Regions from separate parts of the Geobacillus sp. C56-T2 genome, predicted to be linked through region 3. Evidence: a T-box and tRNA genes for the amino acid it is inferred to sense, from the RefSeq annotation. Region 3 holds a T-box; the other regions hold tRNA genes.

Region 1 (5,412 bases), 220 kb from region 3:
CTCGTTCCAAGGGCTTTTCGTGAAAAAGTGGCTCAGTGTTGTTCGATGATTCGGGTGAAAACTCCAGTACCGGACATCCGTCAATGTCCCCGAAAATCCCTTGGTCGTCAAGGCGTCGACAAGATGAACGAGATCAGGCGTGTTGATTATCCAATAAAATCCAAAGGGTATAGAAAAAAGAGCACCTTTCCTGTAGAATGTGAGTAGCGACACAAACAAACCCAGGAGGTGCTCTCTATGAACAAGCATACCACACTCCCGAATTTGATGCAAAAACTTGTTTCGGATGAAGAGATTCAACTGATTGCCGAAGCGGTTGGGTATCGTGATTCGTCTCGAACCTTTACGTTGCGCGAGTTGATTCACTTCTTCCTGCTGGCCGCCATGCATCAATGGAAAAGCTTTCGCCACGGAGCCGATGTGGGGCCTCTGTATGGATTGCCGCGATTCCATTATTCGACTGTATCCAAGAAAGCGAAAGAAGTTCCCTATGACATCATGAAACGCTTGTTGGCGTTGATCATTTCCAAGTGCAACCGCCAAACCCGCCGTTCGCTTCGGTTTCCCAAACCGCTTCGGGTGGTGGATTCGACGACCGTCACGGTCGGGAAAAACCGCCTGCCATGGGCGCCGTATCACGGCGAACGCGCCGGAGTGAAGCTGCACGTCGCGTATTCGCCGGAATCCTCGTTGCCGGCAGACGTGGTGGAAACCATCGGACTGCGTCATGATGGCCCGGTGGGAGAACAGTTGACGAACGCTCAACAAGTGCTGGTGGAAGACCGGGCGTATTTCAAAATCGAACGCCTCGATCGATTTGTGGAGCAGCATCAGCTCTTTGTCATTCGGATGAAGGACAACATCGAACTTCATCAGAAAAAAAGCTTGAAACGCCTTTCCAGCACATCCTCATCGGTTCAAGCCGACTTCACGTGCCAGTTGGGGACGAAACAATGCCGCTCCACCAAGCGTCACCGGGTGGTGATCTTTCGAGATGCGAATGGCCGCGACATTCGGGTCGTGACGAACCTCTTCCATGCGTCTGCGGAAACCATTGCCGACATGTACCAACAACGTTGGACTGTTGAGGTCTTTTTCCGTTGGGTGAAGCAATATCTGAATGTCCCGACCTTGTTTGGCACGACGGAAAATGCGGTATACAACCAACTGTTTGCGGCGTTCATCGCGTATGTGTTGCTGCGATGGCTGTATGATCAAACCAAAAAACAGACGAACGTCTCTCTTTCCTTCATTTCGTTCGTTCGCCGTTTTTTCTCTGGGCAGCTTCCTCTCGATTGGAAATCCGGGATGGCCGCTGCTTTGTTTGAGTATGCCCAAATTTATGGAAGGCGTATGTATAATTTTGGATAATCAACACTCGTGTCATCTACAGATACATGTCGGGAGATGATAATATGTTTTATACAGAAGCCCTTCCCAAAGGTCGGGTTTCCGTTTGGGATTACTTGCGTGTGGCGCTTCTCTTTGGAGCGTCGCTTTTTCTTTTGGTTTCGTCCTTCTAGGAGACTGGTGATTTAGTGCAAAAACGACTGATTCCGCTCATTTCTCAATTAGAAAAACCTTGCAGAATCCGCTTTCTCTTCTGAATGAAAATGCCGCCGATCGGGGTGTGACAGCGGTTTCTCACCGGCTTTCTAGGAAGGCGATAGTCGCTAGGACGAAACCGGTTAGCCTTGACTATCTTTAAATATTGACTATTGAAATAAACGTTTCAACCAACAACCACCATAAATGGCCCGAATTCGAACGTCCATGATGGGCAAACTCCTTTGCTTTCCTTGTGTTTCAAGGTTTTATTCGACAGGAAGATAAAAAATCCTCTCGATTTTTGTCGAGAGGGTGCGAAGTGTGAGTTAGAAAATTTGCTCATCTATAGTAAATAAAAGCGACCATACAAAGAAAGTCACTTTAAAAATTTCTTATACTTTTTTGAGAATTTTTTATAAAACGCATTAAAATTGCAGTTCCTGTAATGTTTGAAATTATACTTATACCAAGCAATACACTCCATATAGGGGTAGGCAAGGTAAGAGTTAATGACAACATCAAGAAAACGAAACCGAGTGACACAAAAACAAAACCTATATTTTTATTCTTCAATTTCAACACCCCCCATTTGTATATTATAACAAACATTTCAAATTTTATATACGGTTAACCCATTAAAGGGTTTCAGTTTAAGGGGTTTCAGTTTCTTCATAATTACATTTGTTCATTTAAAATCAATATCCGAACACGATTTTCTTCTCTCGAATCGTATTCGGTAAATAAAAAACAAGGGATTCCACTTACGTGAACCCCTTGTGCCTAAAGCCTTTCTCCTATTTTCGATGCCGATGGTGGGAGTCGAACCCACACGGGGGGCTACCCCACACGATTTTGAGTCGTGCGCGTCTGCCAGTTCCGCCACATCGGCGCGACATCTACCATTATATCTTCTTAACTTTTGTTTGTCAATAAAATTTTATTCATTAGATGGAGGCGGCACCCGGATTCGAACCGGGGGTAAAGGTTTTGCAGACCTCTGCCTTACCACTTGGCTATGCCGCCCTAGTCAAAAGCGGAAGACGGGACTCGAACCCGCGACCCCCACCTTGGCAAGGTGGTGTTCTACCGCTGAACTACTTCCGCAACATTGGCTGGGGTAGCTGGATTCGAACCAACGCATCACGGAGTCAAAGTCCGTTGCCTTACCGCTTGGCTATACCCCAATGCCATTTTTCAAGGGCGACTAGTGGGAATCGAACCCACGCATGCCAGAGCCACAATCTGGTGCGTTAACCACTTCGCCATAGTCGCCATGATAAGAGTGGCAGGGGCAGTAGGAATCGAACCCACACCGGAGGTTTTGGAGACCTCTGTTCTACCATTAAACTATGCCCCTTTATTTAAATGGTGGAGGGGGACGGATTCGAACCGCCGAACCCAAAGGGAGCGGATTTACAGTCCGCCGCGTTTAGCCACTTCGCTACCCCTCCAAGAATGGTGCCGACTGCAGGACTTGAACCCGCAACCTACTGATTACGATTCAGTTGCTCTACCAATTGAGCTAAGTCGGCATAATACGGATCAAAAAATGAACAGGCTCATTCTTAATATTTCATGGTGGCTCGGGACGGAATCGAACCGCCGACACAAGGATTTTCAGTCCTTTGCTCTACCGACTGAGCTACCGAGCCGTATGTTATTTTTTAACTCGCTCATTGATTGCTCTGTGCCTCTTCCTCTACCAGCTGATTCAAAGATGATCGATGCGTCGAGGCAACTCGCAGCCAACTCGATGATGCTGATGCTCGTCTCTACCGACTGAGCTGCCTTATCCTTACTTTACCTAATTAAAGATGGCGGTCCCGACGGGACTCGAACCCGCGATCTCCTGCGTGACAGGCAGGCATGTTAACCACTACACTACGGGACCTTATTGGTTGCGGGGGCAGGATTTGAACCTGCGACCTTCGGGTTATGAGCCCGACGAGCTACCGGACTGCTCCACCCCGCGATGATAAAAGATAAATTTGTTCCGACCATGCACTGAGCTTCGTTTAAATGTCTGTTGCCTCTTCCTCTACCAGCTGATTCAAAGATGTTCGATGCGTCGAGGCAACTCGCAGCGTATTCGATGAAGCAAATGCTCGTTGCTCCACCCCGCGACGATAGAATTTCAATAAGGCGATGAACTTTGTTTTGTATGTTTGAAAGTGGTGGAGGATGACGGGATCGAACCGCCGACCCCTTGCTTGTAAGGCAAGTGCTCTCCCAGCTGAGCTAATCCTCCACGAAAAGTGACCCGTACGGGATTCGAACCCGTGTTACCGCCGTGAAAGGGCGGTGTCTTAACCACTTGACCAACGGGCCATGCTGATGGATAATGGCGGAGAGCAAGGGATTCGAACCCTTGAGGCGCTATTCACGCCTACACGATTTCCAATCGTGCTCCTTCGACCACTCGGACAGCTCTCCACGATGGCTCCGCAGGCAGGATTCGAACCTGCGACCAATCGGTTAACAGCCGATTGCTCTACCACTGAGCTACTGCGGAATCATAATAATATCCTTATCAAAGTGTGATTTGATCACGTAACTGCCCATCGCTGAGCCATTACTGAGAGATATCGCTTTAGACATTTATTATTATAATGATTCGTGATGAGCTGTCAAGGCCTTTTTCATTCCTTCAAAACTAGATAACCGTCGGAAGAAGCCGCGCTTCGTACTGTCTAGCTCCGGCTCGCCTGCGCTTTTCTAGGTTAAGCCCTCGATCGATTAGTATCCGTCAGCTCCACGTGTCGCCACGCTTCCACCTCGGACCTATCGACCTCGTCATCTTCGAGGGATCTTACTCGCCTAACGCGATGGGAAATCTCATCTTGAGGGGGGGCTTCACGCTTAGATGCTTTCAGCGCTTATCCCGTCCGCACATAGCTACCCAGCGGTGCCCCTGGCGGGACAACTGGTACACCAGCGGTGCGTCCATCCCGGTCCTCTCGTACTAAGGACAGCTCCTCGCAAATTTCCTACGCCCGCGACGGATAGGGACCGAACTGTCTCACGACGTTCTGAACCCAGCTCGCGTACCGCTTTAATGGGCGAACAGCCCAACCCTTGGGACCGACTACAGCCCCAGGATGCGATGAGCCGACATCGAGGTGCCAAACCTCCCCGTCGATGTGGACTCTTGGGGGAGATCAGCCTGTTATCCCCGGGGTAGCTTTTATCCGTTGAGCGATGGCCCTTCCATGCGGAACCACCGGATCACTAAGCCCGACTTTCGTCCCTGCTCGACCTGTCCGTCTCGCAGTCAAGCTCCCTTGTGCCTTTGCACTCTCCGAATGATTTCCAACCATTCTGAGGGAACCTTTGGGCGCCTCCGTTACCTTTTGGGAGGCGACCGCCCCAGTCAAACTGCCCACCTGACACTGTCTCCCACCCCGCTAAGGGGTGCGGGTTAGAATTTCAATACCGCCAGGGTGGTATCCCACCGTCGCCTCCACCGAAGCTGGCGCTCCGGCTTCTTAGGCTCCCACCTATCCTGTACAAGCGATACCAAAATTCCATATCAGGCTGCAGTAAAGCTCCACGGGGTCTTTCCGTCCTGTCGCGGGGAACCTGCATCTTCACAGGTAGTATAATTTCACCGGGTCTCTCGTTGAGACAGCGCCCAAGTCGTTACACCTTTCGTGCGGGTCGGAACTTACCCGACAAGGAATTTCGCTACCTTAGGACCGTTATAGTTACGGCCGCCGTTTACTGGGGCTTCGGTTCGCACCTTCGCTTCCGCTAAGCGCTCCCCTTAACCTTCCAGCACCGGGCAGGTGTCAGCCCCTATACGTCGCCTTTCGGCTTCGCAGAGACCTGTGTTTTTGATAAACAGTCGCTTGGGCCTTTTCACTG
Region 2 (5,412 bases), 2.1 Mb from region 3:
AGCGACTGTTTATCAAAAACACAGGTCTCTGCGAAGCCGAAAGGCGACGTATAGGGGCTGACACCTGCCCGGTGCTGGAAGGTTAAGGGGAGCGCTTAGCGGAAGCGAAGGTGCGAACCGAAGCCCCAGTAAACGGCGGCCGTAACTATAACGGTCCTAAGGTAGCGAAATTCCTTGTCGGGTAAGTTCCGACCCGCACGAAAGGTGTAACGACTTGGGCGCTGTCTCAACGAGAGACCCGGTGAAATTATACTACCTGTGAAGATGCAGGTTCCCCGCGACAGGACGGAAAGACCCCGTGGAGCTTTACTGCAGCCTGATATGGAATTTTGGTATCGCTTGTACAGGATAGGTGGGAGCCTGAGAAGCCGGAGCGCCAGCTTCGGTGGAGGCGACGGTGGGATACCACCCTGGCGGTATTGAAATTCTAACCCGCACCCCTTAGCGGGGTGGGAGACAGTGTCAGGTGGGCAGTTTGACTGGGGCGGTCGCCTCCCAAAAGGTAACGGAGGCGCCCAAAGGTTCCCTCAGAATGGTTGGAAATCATTCGGAGAGTGCAAAGGCACAAGGGAGCTTGACTGCGAGACGGACAGGTCGAGCAGGGACGAAAGTCGGGCTTAGTGATCCGGTGGTTCCGCATGGAAGGGCCATCGCTCAACGGATAAAAGCTACCCCGGGGATAACAGGCTGATCTCCCCCAAGAGTCCACATCGACGGGGAGGTTTGGCACCTCGATGTCGGCTCATCGCATCCTGGGGCTGTAGTCGGTCCCAAGGGTTGGGCTGTTCGCCCATTAAAGCGGTACGCGAGCTGGGTTCAGAACGTCGTGAGACAGTTCGGTCCCTATCCGTCGCGGGCGTAGGAAATTTGCGAGGAGCTGTCCTTAGTACGAGAGGACCGGGATGGACGCACCGCTGGTGTACCAGTTGTCCCGCCAGGGGCACCGCTGGGTAGCTATGTGCGGACGGGATAAGCGCTGAAAGCATCTAAGCGTGAAGCCCCCCCTCAAGATGAGATTTCCCATCGCGTTAGGCGAGTAAGATCCCTCGAAGATGACGAGGTCGATAGGTCCGAGGTGGAAGCGTGGCGACACGTGGAGCTGACGGATACTAATCGATCGAGGGCTTAACCTAGAAAAGCGCAGGCGAGCGGCGGCGAGCCGGAGCTAGACCGGTCGAAACGCGGCTTCTTCCGACGGTTATCTAGTTTTGAAGGAATGAAAAAGCCCTTGACAATCCGCTTACTTTCCTTATAATAAAATGTGTCGATAATAGCCTAGTGGTGATAGCGGAGGGGAAACACCCGTTCCCATCCCGAACACGGAAGTTAAGCCCTCCAGCGCCGATGGTAGTTGGGGCCAGCGCCCCTGCAAGAGTAGGTCGCTGCTAGGCGGATATTTATGGAGGATTAGCTCAGCTGGGAGAGCACTTGCCTTACAAGCAAGGGGTCGGCGGTTCGATCCCGTCATCCTCCACCACTTTCAAACATACAAAATTCAGCGCATCATTGAAATAAGTTCATCTTCTATCATCGCGGGGTGGAGCAACGAGCATTTGCTTCATCGAATACGCTACGAGTTGCCTCGACGCATCGAACATCTTTGAATCAACTGGTAGAGGAAGAGGCAACAAATATTTCAATGATACTGATCTTTTATCGTCGCGGGGTGGAGCAGTCCGGTAGCTCGTCGGGCTCATAACCCGAAGGTCGCAGGTTCAAATCCTGCCCCCGCAACCAACAAGGTCCCGTAGTGTAGTGGTTAACATGCCTGCCTGTCACGCAGGAGATCGCGGGTTCGAGTCCCGTCGGGACCGTCTTTGTTTAAAAATTATGACAACCCTATATATTTTGGTTGCTTGCTTGGTAGAGACGAGCATCAGCATCATGGAGTTTGCTGCGAGTTGCCTCGACGCATCGAACATCTTTGAATCAGCTAGTAGAGGAAGAGGCATAGATCAATCAACGAGCGAGTTAAAAAATAACATATGGCTCGGTAGCTCAGTCGGTAGAGACGAGCATCAGCATCATCGAGTTTGCTGCGAGTTGCCTCGACGCATCGAACATCTTTGAATCAGCTGGTAGAGGAAGAGGCATAGAGCAATCAACGAGCGAGCTAAAAAATAACATATGGCTCGGTAGCTCAGTCGGTAGAGCAAAGGACTGAAAATCCTTGTGTCGGCGGTTCGATTCCGTCCCGAGCCACCATTCGCCGGCTTAGCTCAATTGGTAGAGCAACTGACTTGTAATCAGTAGGTTGCGGGTTCAAGTCCTGCAGCCGGCATCTTTTCTTTTGCTTGAGAGTATGCAAGTGTGTGCTTCACTAAGGGCCACCATGAGCCATTCGCTCAGTAACGAGCGTTGCATCTTTGAGTTCGCTGCGAGTTGTCCCGACGCACTCGGCATCTTTGAGTCGGCTGGTAGAGGAAGGGACATCGTCAAATATTTGGGTGTATACCAAACCATGAGCCATTAGCTCAGTAGGTAGAGCATCTGACTTTTAATCAGAGGGTCGGAGGTTCGAGTCCTCCATGGCTCATCATGTTGCGGAAGTAGTTCAGCGGTAGAACACCACCTTGCCAAGGTGGGGGTCGCGGGTTCGAACCCCGTCTTCCGCTCCACTGCCGCCGGGGTGGCGGAATTGGCAGACGCACAGGACTTAAAATCCTGGGGTAGGTGACTACCGTGCCGGTTCGAGTCCGGCCCTCGGCACTTGCGCTCGTAGCTCAATTGGATAGAGCATCTGACTACGGATCAGAAGGTTAGGGGTTCGAATCCTCTCGAGCGCGTTTTATCGGGAAGTAGCTCAGCTTGGTAGAGCACACGGTTCGGGTCCGTGAGGTCGCAGGTTCAAATCCTGTCTTCCCGATCACTTTGGGGCCTTAGCTCAGCTGGGAGAGCGCCTGCCCCGCACGCAGGAGGTCATCGGTTCGAATCCGATAGGCTCCACTTTTTCATCCGTTTTGGCGGTGTAGCTCAGCTGGCTAGAGCGTACGGTTCATACCCGTGAGGTCGGGGGTTCGATCCCCTCCACCGCCACTCTTATCGGACCTTTAGCTCAGCTGGTTAGAGCAGACGGCTCATAACCGTCCGGTCGTAGGTTCGAATCCTACAAGGTCCACCATTATTGTTGTTTTTTGGAGGAGTACCCAAGTGGTTGAAGGGGTCGGTCTTGAAAACCGAGAGGCGCCGCAAGGCGCGCGGGGGTTCGAATCCCTCCTCCTCCGCCATAAATAATCGTCTCATTCAGCTCAGTTGGCACAAATAGAATGAGACGGCATCAACTCGGTTTGAGCGTTCCGCTTTTTTCGACCAGTTGACTATTAGGAAAAACGATAAGCATTGCATAATATGGATTTATGCCGGCTTAGCTCAATTGGTAGAGCAACTGACTTGTAATCAGTAGGTTGCGGGTTCAAGTCCTGCAGCCGGCATCAACATCATGGCGACTATGGCGAAGTGGTTAACGCACCAGATTGTGGCTCTGGCATGCGTGGGTTCGATTCCCACTAGTCGCCCTTTTTCTTCCTAAAACCCGTAAGCTCTTGGTAAAATTGCAGCCACGAGCCTTAGCTTCACCGAATGAGCTGCGAGTAGCCTCGACGCATCCCGCTTCTTTGAATGCGCTGGTAGAGGAAGAGGCATGAAATTGCGTGGTGAATGGTTGAAGAAATCGATGTGCGGGTGTAGTTTAGTGGTAAAACCTCAGCCACGAGCCTTAGCTTCACCGAATAGGCTACGAGTAGCCTCGACGCATTCCGCTTCTTTGAATGCGCTGGTAGAGGAAGAGGCGCGAAATTGCGTGGTGAATGGTTGAAGGGTTATGTGCGGGTGTAGTTTAGTGGTAAAACCTCAGCCACGAGCCTTAGCTTCACCGAATGAGCTGCGAGTAGCCTCGACGCATTCCGCTTCTTTGAATGCGCTGGTAGAGGAAGAGGCATGAAATTGCGTGGTGAATGGTTGAAGAAATCGATGTGCGGGTGTAGTTTAGTGGTAAAACCTCAGCCTTCCAAGCTGATGTCGTGGGTTCGATTCCCATCACCCGCTTTTGGATGGGCCTATAGCTCAGCTGGTCAGAGCGCACGCCTGATAAGCGTGAGGTCGGTGGTTCAAGTCCACTTAGGCCCACTATTTCCCATTGCATATTGTCGGATGATTCGCTATAATAACGGTGAACCGTTGTCCCACCATTGCCGGATGGAGCAACGGTATGGTAGCCCGTAGGAAAACGGACATGGTGTTGAACCGTTCCGCAATAGCTCAGCGGTAGAGCAACCGGCTGTTAACCGGTAGGTCGTAGGTTCGAATCCTACTTGCGGAGCCATTTTCTCTGGAGAAGTACCCAAGTGGCTGAAGGGGACGGTTTGCTAAACCGTTAGGTCGCAGTTTTGCGGCGCGCGGGTTCAAATCCCGCCTTCTCCGCCATGCATGGCCCGTTGGTCAAGTGGTTAAGACACCGCCCTTTCACGGCGGTAACACGGGTTCGAATCCCGTACGGGTCACTGCTTATGGCACCAGGTTGCCTGGTGCCATTTTATCAAACTTGTTTTTGTCGAAAATTGCGCTTTTTCTTGCCGAATAGGCAATCATGAGATATAATGGGTTCCATAGCAGAAAGATTGGGGACAACGCAGTGTTTCGTTTCGTTGATGAACGAGGCATTGCGTTTTTTTATTGCGATCCCCTCCCGCCTGCGATTCACCGAAGCGGGAGGAACACGTCATTCAAGCAGTTGAACATCCGCTTCGCCGCCATGGATTTGCGTGAACATCGCTTGCATGGCTTCGAGCTGGCGATGGGCGACGTCTTTGGCGATGGAAGGTGGAAAGTATACAATCTGTAAGGCGTTTTTGGTGTCACGAGTGACGGCCGTCCGTTCCGAATCGACGATCGGACTGCCGAATGGACCGTATGCATCTTTGCTGACAAGTTTGTTGGCAAAGTTGACCGTTCGGCCGTTTAAAGCGACATATTCGTCTTGCTCAGCACCGATGGTTACGGTCACGGTCCCGTGTATGCGGTCAAGGTCGTAGATGCCGAGCGGAATCTTATAATAGAGTGAAAAGAAATTGTTGACATCCACTGCTGAATGAATGGAAGGAAGAAAGTGCTTCTTTTGAATGCGCCGATACAGACTTTCACTCGATGGGCGATAACGAGCGGGATCCGTCCCGATTTGCTTGAATACGTGACGCCATTCGGCCAGTTCAGGAATGTCATGGATCGTTTTTTCCTGCAGTTCGATATAAATTGATTCCTGAAACAGTTGCAACCGTCCTTTTAGCATTTGCGGCGAATCCCCTACTTCGATGTGCCGGTAGCAGATGATCCCGAACTTTCCGGAAGGGAGACGCCGTTTCAGCTCTTCTGATACGATATAGTTCATGTCAATCACCTCGCGCTTTATTTTATCAT
Region 3 (5,412 bases):
ACAAAGCCGATCACCGTTCCGTCAAGCGCAATCTCTGCCGTCCGCCCCGGATGCAAGTCGGCGCGCTTCGCCGGGCGGTAGCTGATGCGATCAGACAGCCCAAGCAGGTCGAACAAGCCGTCAAGCACGCCTTTTGCAACATAGAAATCGGCCGCTTTTTTCTCCCCTTGCCAAAGGTGAGCATGCCATAAACCGGTGATGACGCCGGCGAGCCGCTCGTTTTCCGCCGGCTGGACGTTTTCCCCGCGCGACAAATAAACGGAGCCGATTTCGTACAAGGCAACGTTCTCGACTTGGCGGGCGCGGTTGTAGCTCGCCGCTTCAAGCAGATGCGGAATCAAGCTTTGCCGCAAAACGCTCCGCTCTTCGCTCATCGGCAGCGCCAAGCGGATCGGTTCGGCGGTCTCCAAAGCAAACCGCGTCGCTTTGTCCGGGCTGGTGAGCGAATACGTGATCGCCTGGAACAAGCCGGCGCCTTCCAAATAGCGGCGGACGCGGCGGCGCTTTGCCTGGTACGGCGTGAGCCCGCCCGGTTTCGCCTCGGCCACCGGCAACGTCGCCGGCAAATGGTCGTAGCCGTACAGGCGGGCGACTTCCTCGATGATATCTTCTTCGATGGCAATGTCACGGCGGCGCGATGGGACATGAACAGTGAACGTTCCGTTGTCTTCTGTGAACGGAAATTGCAAGTTCGCCAAAATCGCGGCCACTTCCTCTTTCGACATCGCCGTGCCGAGGACGCCGTTGATCCGTTCAAGCGTGACCGTCACGACCACCGGCTCTTCTTTCCATGTGCTGGCTTCGACGATGCCGCCGACGACCTCACCGTCGGCGTATTCGGCCATCAACGCCGCGGCGCGTTCAAGCGCTTCTTTTGTCCGCGCCGGATCGATCCCTTTTTCAAAGCGGGTGCTCGCCTCGCTGCGCAGCCCGTGGTCTTTCACCGCCTGGCGGATGACCGGGCTCGCAAAATACGCCGCTTCAATGAACACCGTTTTCGTGTCGTCACGCACTTCCGAATTGGCCCCGCCCATTACGCCGGCTAAGGCGACCGGCTCGCGGCCGTTCGTGATGACGAGATGATCGTCGGTCAGCTTCCGTTCGACATCGTCAAGCGTCACGATCGTTTCGCCTTCCTTCGCGCGGCGGACGACGATCTCCCGCGAACCGAGGCGGTCGTAGTCAAACGCGTGCAGCGGTTGGCCGTACTCAAGCAAAATATAGTTCGTAATGTCGACGACGTTGTTGTGCGGGCGAATGCCGGCCGCCATCAAGCGCGCCTGCATCCAAAGCGGCGACGGGCCGATCCGGACGTTTTTCACGATCCGCCCGGCGTACAGCGGATTGTCTTCCGGCGCTTCGACGCGGACGGAAATGTAGTCGTGGATCATTTCATTGTTTTCTTTGACCGCCGCTTCCGGCAGCTTCACCGCGCGGCCGAGAATGGCGGCCACTTCATAGGCAACGCCGATCATGCTTAAGCAGTCAGCGCGGTTGGGCGTTAACGAGAGTTCGAGCACTTCATCGTGCAAGCCGAGCCATTCCAGCGCATCGGCGCCGACCGGCGCATCGCTCGGGAAAACGAAAATGCCGTCGGCGTATTCTTTTGGCACGACTTTCGTTTCGATGCCGAGCTCTTGGAGCGAACAAATCATGCCGTTCGATTCTTCGCCGCGCAGCTTCGCCCGTTTGATTTTAAAATGGCCCGGCAGCACCGCGCCGACTTTGGCGACAGCGACGTTTTGCCCTTTCGCGACGTTCGGGGCGCCACAAATGATTTGCACCGGCTCTCCTTCGCCAAGATCGACAAGACACTTTCGCAGTTTGTCGGCGTTCGGATGCGGCTCGCATTCGAGCACATGGCCGATGACAACTCCCTTCATCCCCCGGTTGAGCGCTTCGACCCGCTCGACTTCAATGCCGCTTTTGGTGATGCGCTCCGCGAGCTCTTTGGCAGTGATGCCGGTCAAATCGACATACTCGCTTAGCCAACGGTAAGACACGAGCATTTAGAACCCCTCCTTTTTCTGCTATACACGCAAAAATTGCCGCAAGAAACGTAGATCGTTTTGATAGAAATGGCGGATGTCATCAATGCCATACTTCAGCATCGCGATCCGCTCCGGCCCCATGCCGAACGCAAAGCCGGTGTACGTTTTCGAATCAAAGCCAGCCATCTCAAGCACGTTCGGATGCACCATGCCGGCGCCTAAAATTTCGATCCAGCCCGTGCCTTTGCAGACGCTGCAGCCGTTCCCTTCGCAGCGGAAGCAGGACACATCGACTTCGACCGACGGCTCCGTAAACGGGAAAAAGCTCGGCCGGAAGCGGATGTCGCGCCCTTCGCCGAACAGCTTGCGAGCAAATTCGCGCAGCGTCCCTTTCAAGTCGCTCATCCGGATGTGGCGGTCCACCACCAATCCTTCAATTTGTGTAAACTGGTGCGAATGGGTCGCATCGTCGGTGTCGCGGCGGTACACTTTGCCCGGGCAAATGATTTTCACCGGGCCGCGCCCGCGGTGCTTCTCCATCGTCCGCGCTTGCATCGGCGATGTATGGGTGCGAAGCAAAATCTCTTCGGTGATGTAAAACGAATCTTGCATGTCACGGGCCGGATGCCCTTTCGGCAAATTGAGGGCTTCAAAGTTGTAGTAGTCGGTCTCGACTTCCGGCCCTTCGGCGATCGTATAGCCCATGCCGATAAACAAGTCTTCGATTTCCTCGATCACGCGCGTCAGCGGATGCGCATTGCCGAGCCGCACCGGCCGGCCCGGCAGCGTCACATCGATCGCTTCGGCCGCCAGTTTTCGTTCGATTTCTTCTTCTTCCAGTTTCGTTTGTTTCGCCTCGAGCGCCTGTTGAATCGCCTCTCTCACCTCGTTGGCCAGCGCGCCGAGTTTCGGGCGTTCCTCCGGCGGCAGCGCCCCCATGCCGCGCAGCACTTCGGTAATCGGCCCTTTTTTGCCTAAGTAGGCGACGCGCACCTCATTGAGCGCTTTTAAATCGCCAGCTTGTTCAATTTTGGCAAGCGCTTCTCGCTCTAGTTCATGCAACCGTTCTTTCACGCCAATCCCTCCTCGTTTCAAATAAAAAAACCCGCCCCAGTAAGGGACGAGTTGTTGCTCGCGGTACCACCCTTGTTAACAGCGCCAATGAAGACGCGCTGTTCGCTTCCTTGCCATAACGGCCAAAAGCCGGACCACCTTTACATCCCACGCTGGGATGGTCCCGGTGTCAACTCGGGAGGTGAACTTCACTTGCGTCAGCCATAAAAACGCTCCCAGTCTATGGCGTTTTCTCCCTGGATGGCGAGCAGCAAGCTACTTTTCTCCGTCATCGTTGTTGTCGGTATGGGAAATGTCGCTATTCATTATACGCAAATGGGCGGGCAAAGGCAAGGTCAGGCCGAGATTTCTTTGCGCAGCTCATCGATTTCCGCTTCCTGTTCAATCGAGCGGATCACAAGGCGCTCCATCATTTTTTCCTGCCGCACTTGCCCTTCCTTGAGCGCGGCAACATCTTTTTTAACCCCTACCATGTCTTTTTTCATGGCCTCCATGTCTTTTTTCATGGCGTCCACATCACGTTGCAGGCGATCGACTTTGTCTTCAAGTTGCTTCACGCTTCCTTGCAGCTTGACGATATCGATGCGCATTTGTTCGATGTAGGCGCCTCGAACGTCAAGGCGCTCAAGCACCGCGTTCAACAGCGCCCGCAGTTCGTCATCCATCCGTCTCCTGCTCCCTTGTCCGATTGATGTTCGATTCCATTTTACCGCACCGCCCGCAAAGAATAAAGCAAAATTCCGGCCGCCACCGCGACGTTGAGCGACTCCGCCTGGCCGTAAATCGGGATGTGGACGTTTTCTGTCGTCATCTCGAGCAGCTCGCGCCGGACGCCGCTTCCTTCGTTGCCGACAAGCAAGGCGAATGAAGGCGACGGACGAACGGTGCGGTAATCGACGGCGTTCTCCAAGGCGGTGCCGTACACAGGAATGCCCCGCTCCTGGAAACGCGCGATCCACTGCGCCAGATCGCCTTTGACAACCGGAAGGTGAAACAGCGATCCTTGCGTCGCACGGACGACTTTCGGGTTGTACAAATCGGCGCATCCTTCCCCTAAAATGACCGCATCGATGCCAGCCGCATCAGCCGTGCGAATCATCGTGCCGAGATTGCCGGGATCTTGCACGGCGTCAATGAGCAGCGCCGTGTTCACATCACCAAGCTCGGCTGCGGCTTGCCGGCAGACAGCCATGATCCCTTGCGGCGTTTCCGTGCTGCTGATCGCCTTCATCACCGCTTCCGTTACAATCACCACCGGAACATCGCTGACGTCCCAGCCGGGCGGAATCGCGGCCCGCTCATCCACAATCAGCTCAACAAGCGGCGCTTGGCTTTTTAGCGCCTCTTCGATGAGATGAAATCCTTCGAGCAAAAACCACCCGGTTTCGTCGCGCCCTTTTTTCGTCAGCAACTTTTTCCATTGCTTCACGCGCGCGTTTTTTGGTGATTCGATCCGCTTCACCGCTTCGCCCCCCAATGTTTGGCGATAAATTCGTCGCGGCCGGAAGCGGCCCGGTCTTGCTTATAATGTTCCGGATTTTTCTTATGGTAGTTTTGATGGTACTCTTCCGCCGGATAAAACGTCGTGGCCGGCAAAATTTTCGTCACGATCGGCTTCGAGAAGCGCCCGCTTTCTTCCAACGCCCGCTTGGACTGCTCAGCGAGCTGGCGCTGTCTTTCGTTATGGTAAAAAATCGCCGTCCGGTATTGCGGGCCGCGGTCGTGAAACTGGCCGCCGTCATCGGTCGGATCGATTTGACACCAATACAGCTCCAAAAGCCGCTCATATGGGAACACGTCCGGGTCAAACGTGATTTGCACCGCTTCGTAATGGCCGGTCGTCCCGGTTTTCACTTGCTCATACGTCGGGTTTTCAACATGCCCGCCCGTATAGCCGGAGACGATGCCGTAAATGCCGTCGAGTTCCTCAAACGGCGTCACCATGCACCAAAAGCAGCCGCCAGCGAATGTCGCTTTTTCCATTTGGGTCTTCACCTCATGCGTCAAGTTTCTTCTTTCTGATTATAGCAAACGGTGTACGATTGTCATCTTTCACGCCCAAAGCCAAGTTCCTTCACCAAACTAGACGCGTTCCGTTCCGCACGCCAGCCGCTCATGTCTCCGAGTCAAGCCGTTGTTTCATTTCGGCAAGCAAGCGGTCAAACAGCGGGATATAGTCGGTGCGAATGCGTTCATACATGCCCATCGCCGTTTCTTCATCATACGTATGGGACGTCCGGTTGCGGTCTTCCAGCATGCGAAGCCATGTCTCTCCGTCTTCAATCAACCCTTCCCGAAACGCCTCGCGAATCGTTTTTCGTGGGCTCGTCACTTCGGAGTATCCTTG

Evidence for each region. A T-box is a leader RNA that pairs with one kind of tRNA and senses whether it is charged. The one in region 3 lies ahead of pheS (phenylalanine--tRNA ligase subunit alpha), so its partner is inferred to be a tRNA-Phe.
Region 1: it has a tRNA-Phe gene. The T-box ahead of pheS (phenylalanine--tRNA ligase subunit alpha) is inferred to sense a tRNA for this amino acid. The anticodon was not compared.
Region 2: it has a tRNA-Phe gene. The T-box ahead of pheS (phenylalanine--tRNA ligase subunit alpha) is inferred to sense a tRNA for this amino acid. The anticodon was not compared.

Annotation. Positions count from the first base shown of each region.
Region 1 is NZ_VJWB01000001.1:2,869,178-2,874,589, forward strand. It holds partial or broken gene GC56T2_RS14205 (IS701 family transposase) at 1-132, opposite strand, end outside; gene GC56T2_RS14210 (IS4-like element IS5377 family transposase) at 238-1,371, shown strand; tRNA gene GC56T2_RS14220 (tRNA-Leu) at 2,353-2,437, opposite strand; tRNA gene GC56T2_RS14225 (tRNA-Cys) at 2,498-2,571, opposite strand; tRNA gene GC56T2_RS14230 (tRNA-Gly) at 2,581-2,652, opposite strand; tRNA gene GC56T2_RS14235 (tRNA-Gln) at 2,658-2,732, opposite strand; tRNA gene GC56T2_RS14240 (tRNA-His) at 2,748-2,820, opposite strand; tRNA gene GC56T2_RS14245 (tRNA-Trp) at 2,832-2,905, opposite strand; tRNA gene GC56T2_RS14250 (tRNA-Tyr) at 2,915-2,999, opposite strand; tRNA gene GC56T2_RS14255 (tRNA-Thr) at 3,005-3,080, opposite strand; tRNA gene GC56T2_RS14260 (tRNA-Phe) at 3,125-3,200, opposite strand; tRNA gene GC56T2_RS14265 (tRNA-Asp) at 3,364-3,439, opposite strand; tRNA gene GC56T2_RS14270 (tRNA-Met) at 3,444-3,520, opposite strand; tRNA gene GC56T2_RS14275 (tRNA-Val) at 3,721-3,796, opposite strand; tRNA gene GC56T2_RS14280 (tRNA-Glu) at 3,805-3,876, opposite strand; tRNA gene GC56T2_RS14285 (tRNA-Ser) at 3,891-3,981, opposite strand; tRNA gene GC56T2_RS14290 (tRNA-Asn) at 3,986-4,060, opposite strand; rRNA gene GC56T2_RS14295 (23S ribosomal RNA) at 4,265-5,412, opposite strand, start outside.
Region 2 is NZ_VJWB01000001.1:532,866-538,277, forward strand. It holds rRNA gene GC56T2_RS02640 (23S ribosomal RNA) at 1-1,133, shown strand, start outside; rRNA gene rrf (5S ribosomal RNA) at 1,275-1,391, shown strand; tRNA gene GC56T2_RS02650 (tRNA-Val) at 1,402-1,477, shown strand; tRNA gene GC56T2_RS02655 (tRNA-Met) at 1,661-1,737, shown strand; tRNA gene GC56T2_RS02660 (tRNA-Asp) at 1,742-1,814, shown strand; tRNA gene GC56T2_RS02665 (tRNA-Phe) at 2,130-2,205, shown strand; tRNA gene GC56T2_RS02670 (tRNA-Thr) at 2,209-2,281, shown strand; tRNA gene GC56T2_RS02675 (tRNA-Lys) at 2,464-2,536, shown strand; tRNA gene GC56T2_RS02680 (tRNA-Gly) at 2,544-2,618, shown strand; tRNA gene GC56T2_RS02685 (tRNA-Leu) at 2,624-2,709, shown strand; tRNA gene GC56T2_RS02690 (tRNA-Arg) at 2,713-2,786, shown strand; tRNA gene GC56T2_RS02695 (tRNA-Pro) at 2,793-2,866, shown strand; tRNA gene GC56T2_RS02700 (tRNA-Ala) at 2,874-2,946, shown strand; tRNA gene GC56T2_RS02705 (tRNA-Met) at 2,963-3,036, shown strand; tRNA gene GC56T2_RS02710 (tRNA-Ile) at 3,045-3,121, shown strand; tRNA gene GC56T2_RS02715 (tRNA-Ser) at 3,137-3,227, shown strand; tRNA gene GC56T2_RS02720 (tRNA-Thr) at 3,359-3,431, shown strand; tRNA gene GC56T2_RS02725 (tRNA-His) at 3,443-3,515, shown strand; tRNA gene GC56T2_RS02730 (tRNA-Gly) at 3,974-4,044, shown strand; tRNA gene GC56T2_RS02735 (tRNA-Ile) at 4,052-4,125, shown strand; tRNA gene GC56T2_RS02740 (tRNA-Asn) at 4,247-4,321, shown strand; tRNA gene GC56T2_RS02745 (tRNA-Ser) at 4,330-4,422, shown strand; tRNA gene GC56T2_RS02750 (tRNA-Glu) at 4,428-4,499, shown strand; gene GC56T2_RS02755 (B3/B4 domain-containing protein) at 4,718-5,383, opposite strand.
Region 3 is NZ_VJWB01000001.1:2,654,170-2,659,581, forward strand. It holds gene pheT (phenylalanine--tRNA ligase subunit beta) at 1-2,009, opposite strand, end outside; gene pheS (phenylalanine--tRNA ligase subunit alpha) at 2,031-3,065, opposite strand; T-box leader at 3,105-3,346, opposite strand; gene GC56T2_RS13240 (hypothetical protein) at 3,401-3,730, opposite strand; gene GC56T2_RS13245 (TrmH family RNA methyltransferase) at 3,772-4,527, opposite strand; gene msrA (peptide-methionine (S)-S-oxide reductase MsrA) at 4,524-5,048, opposite strand; gene GC56T2_RS13255 (HI0074 family nucleotidyltransferase substrate-binding subunit) at 5,179-5,412, opposite strand, start outside.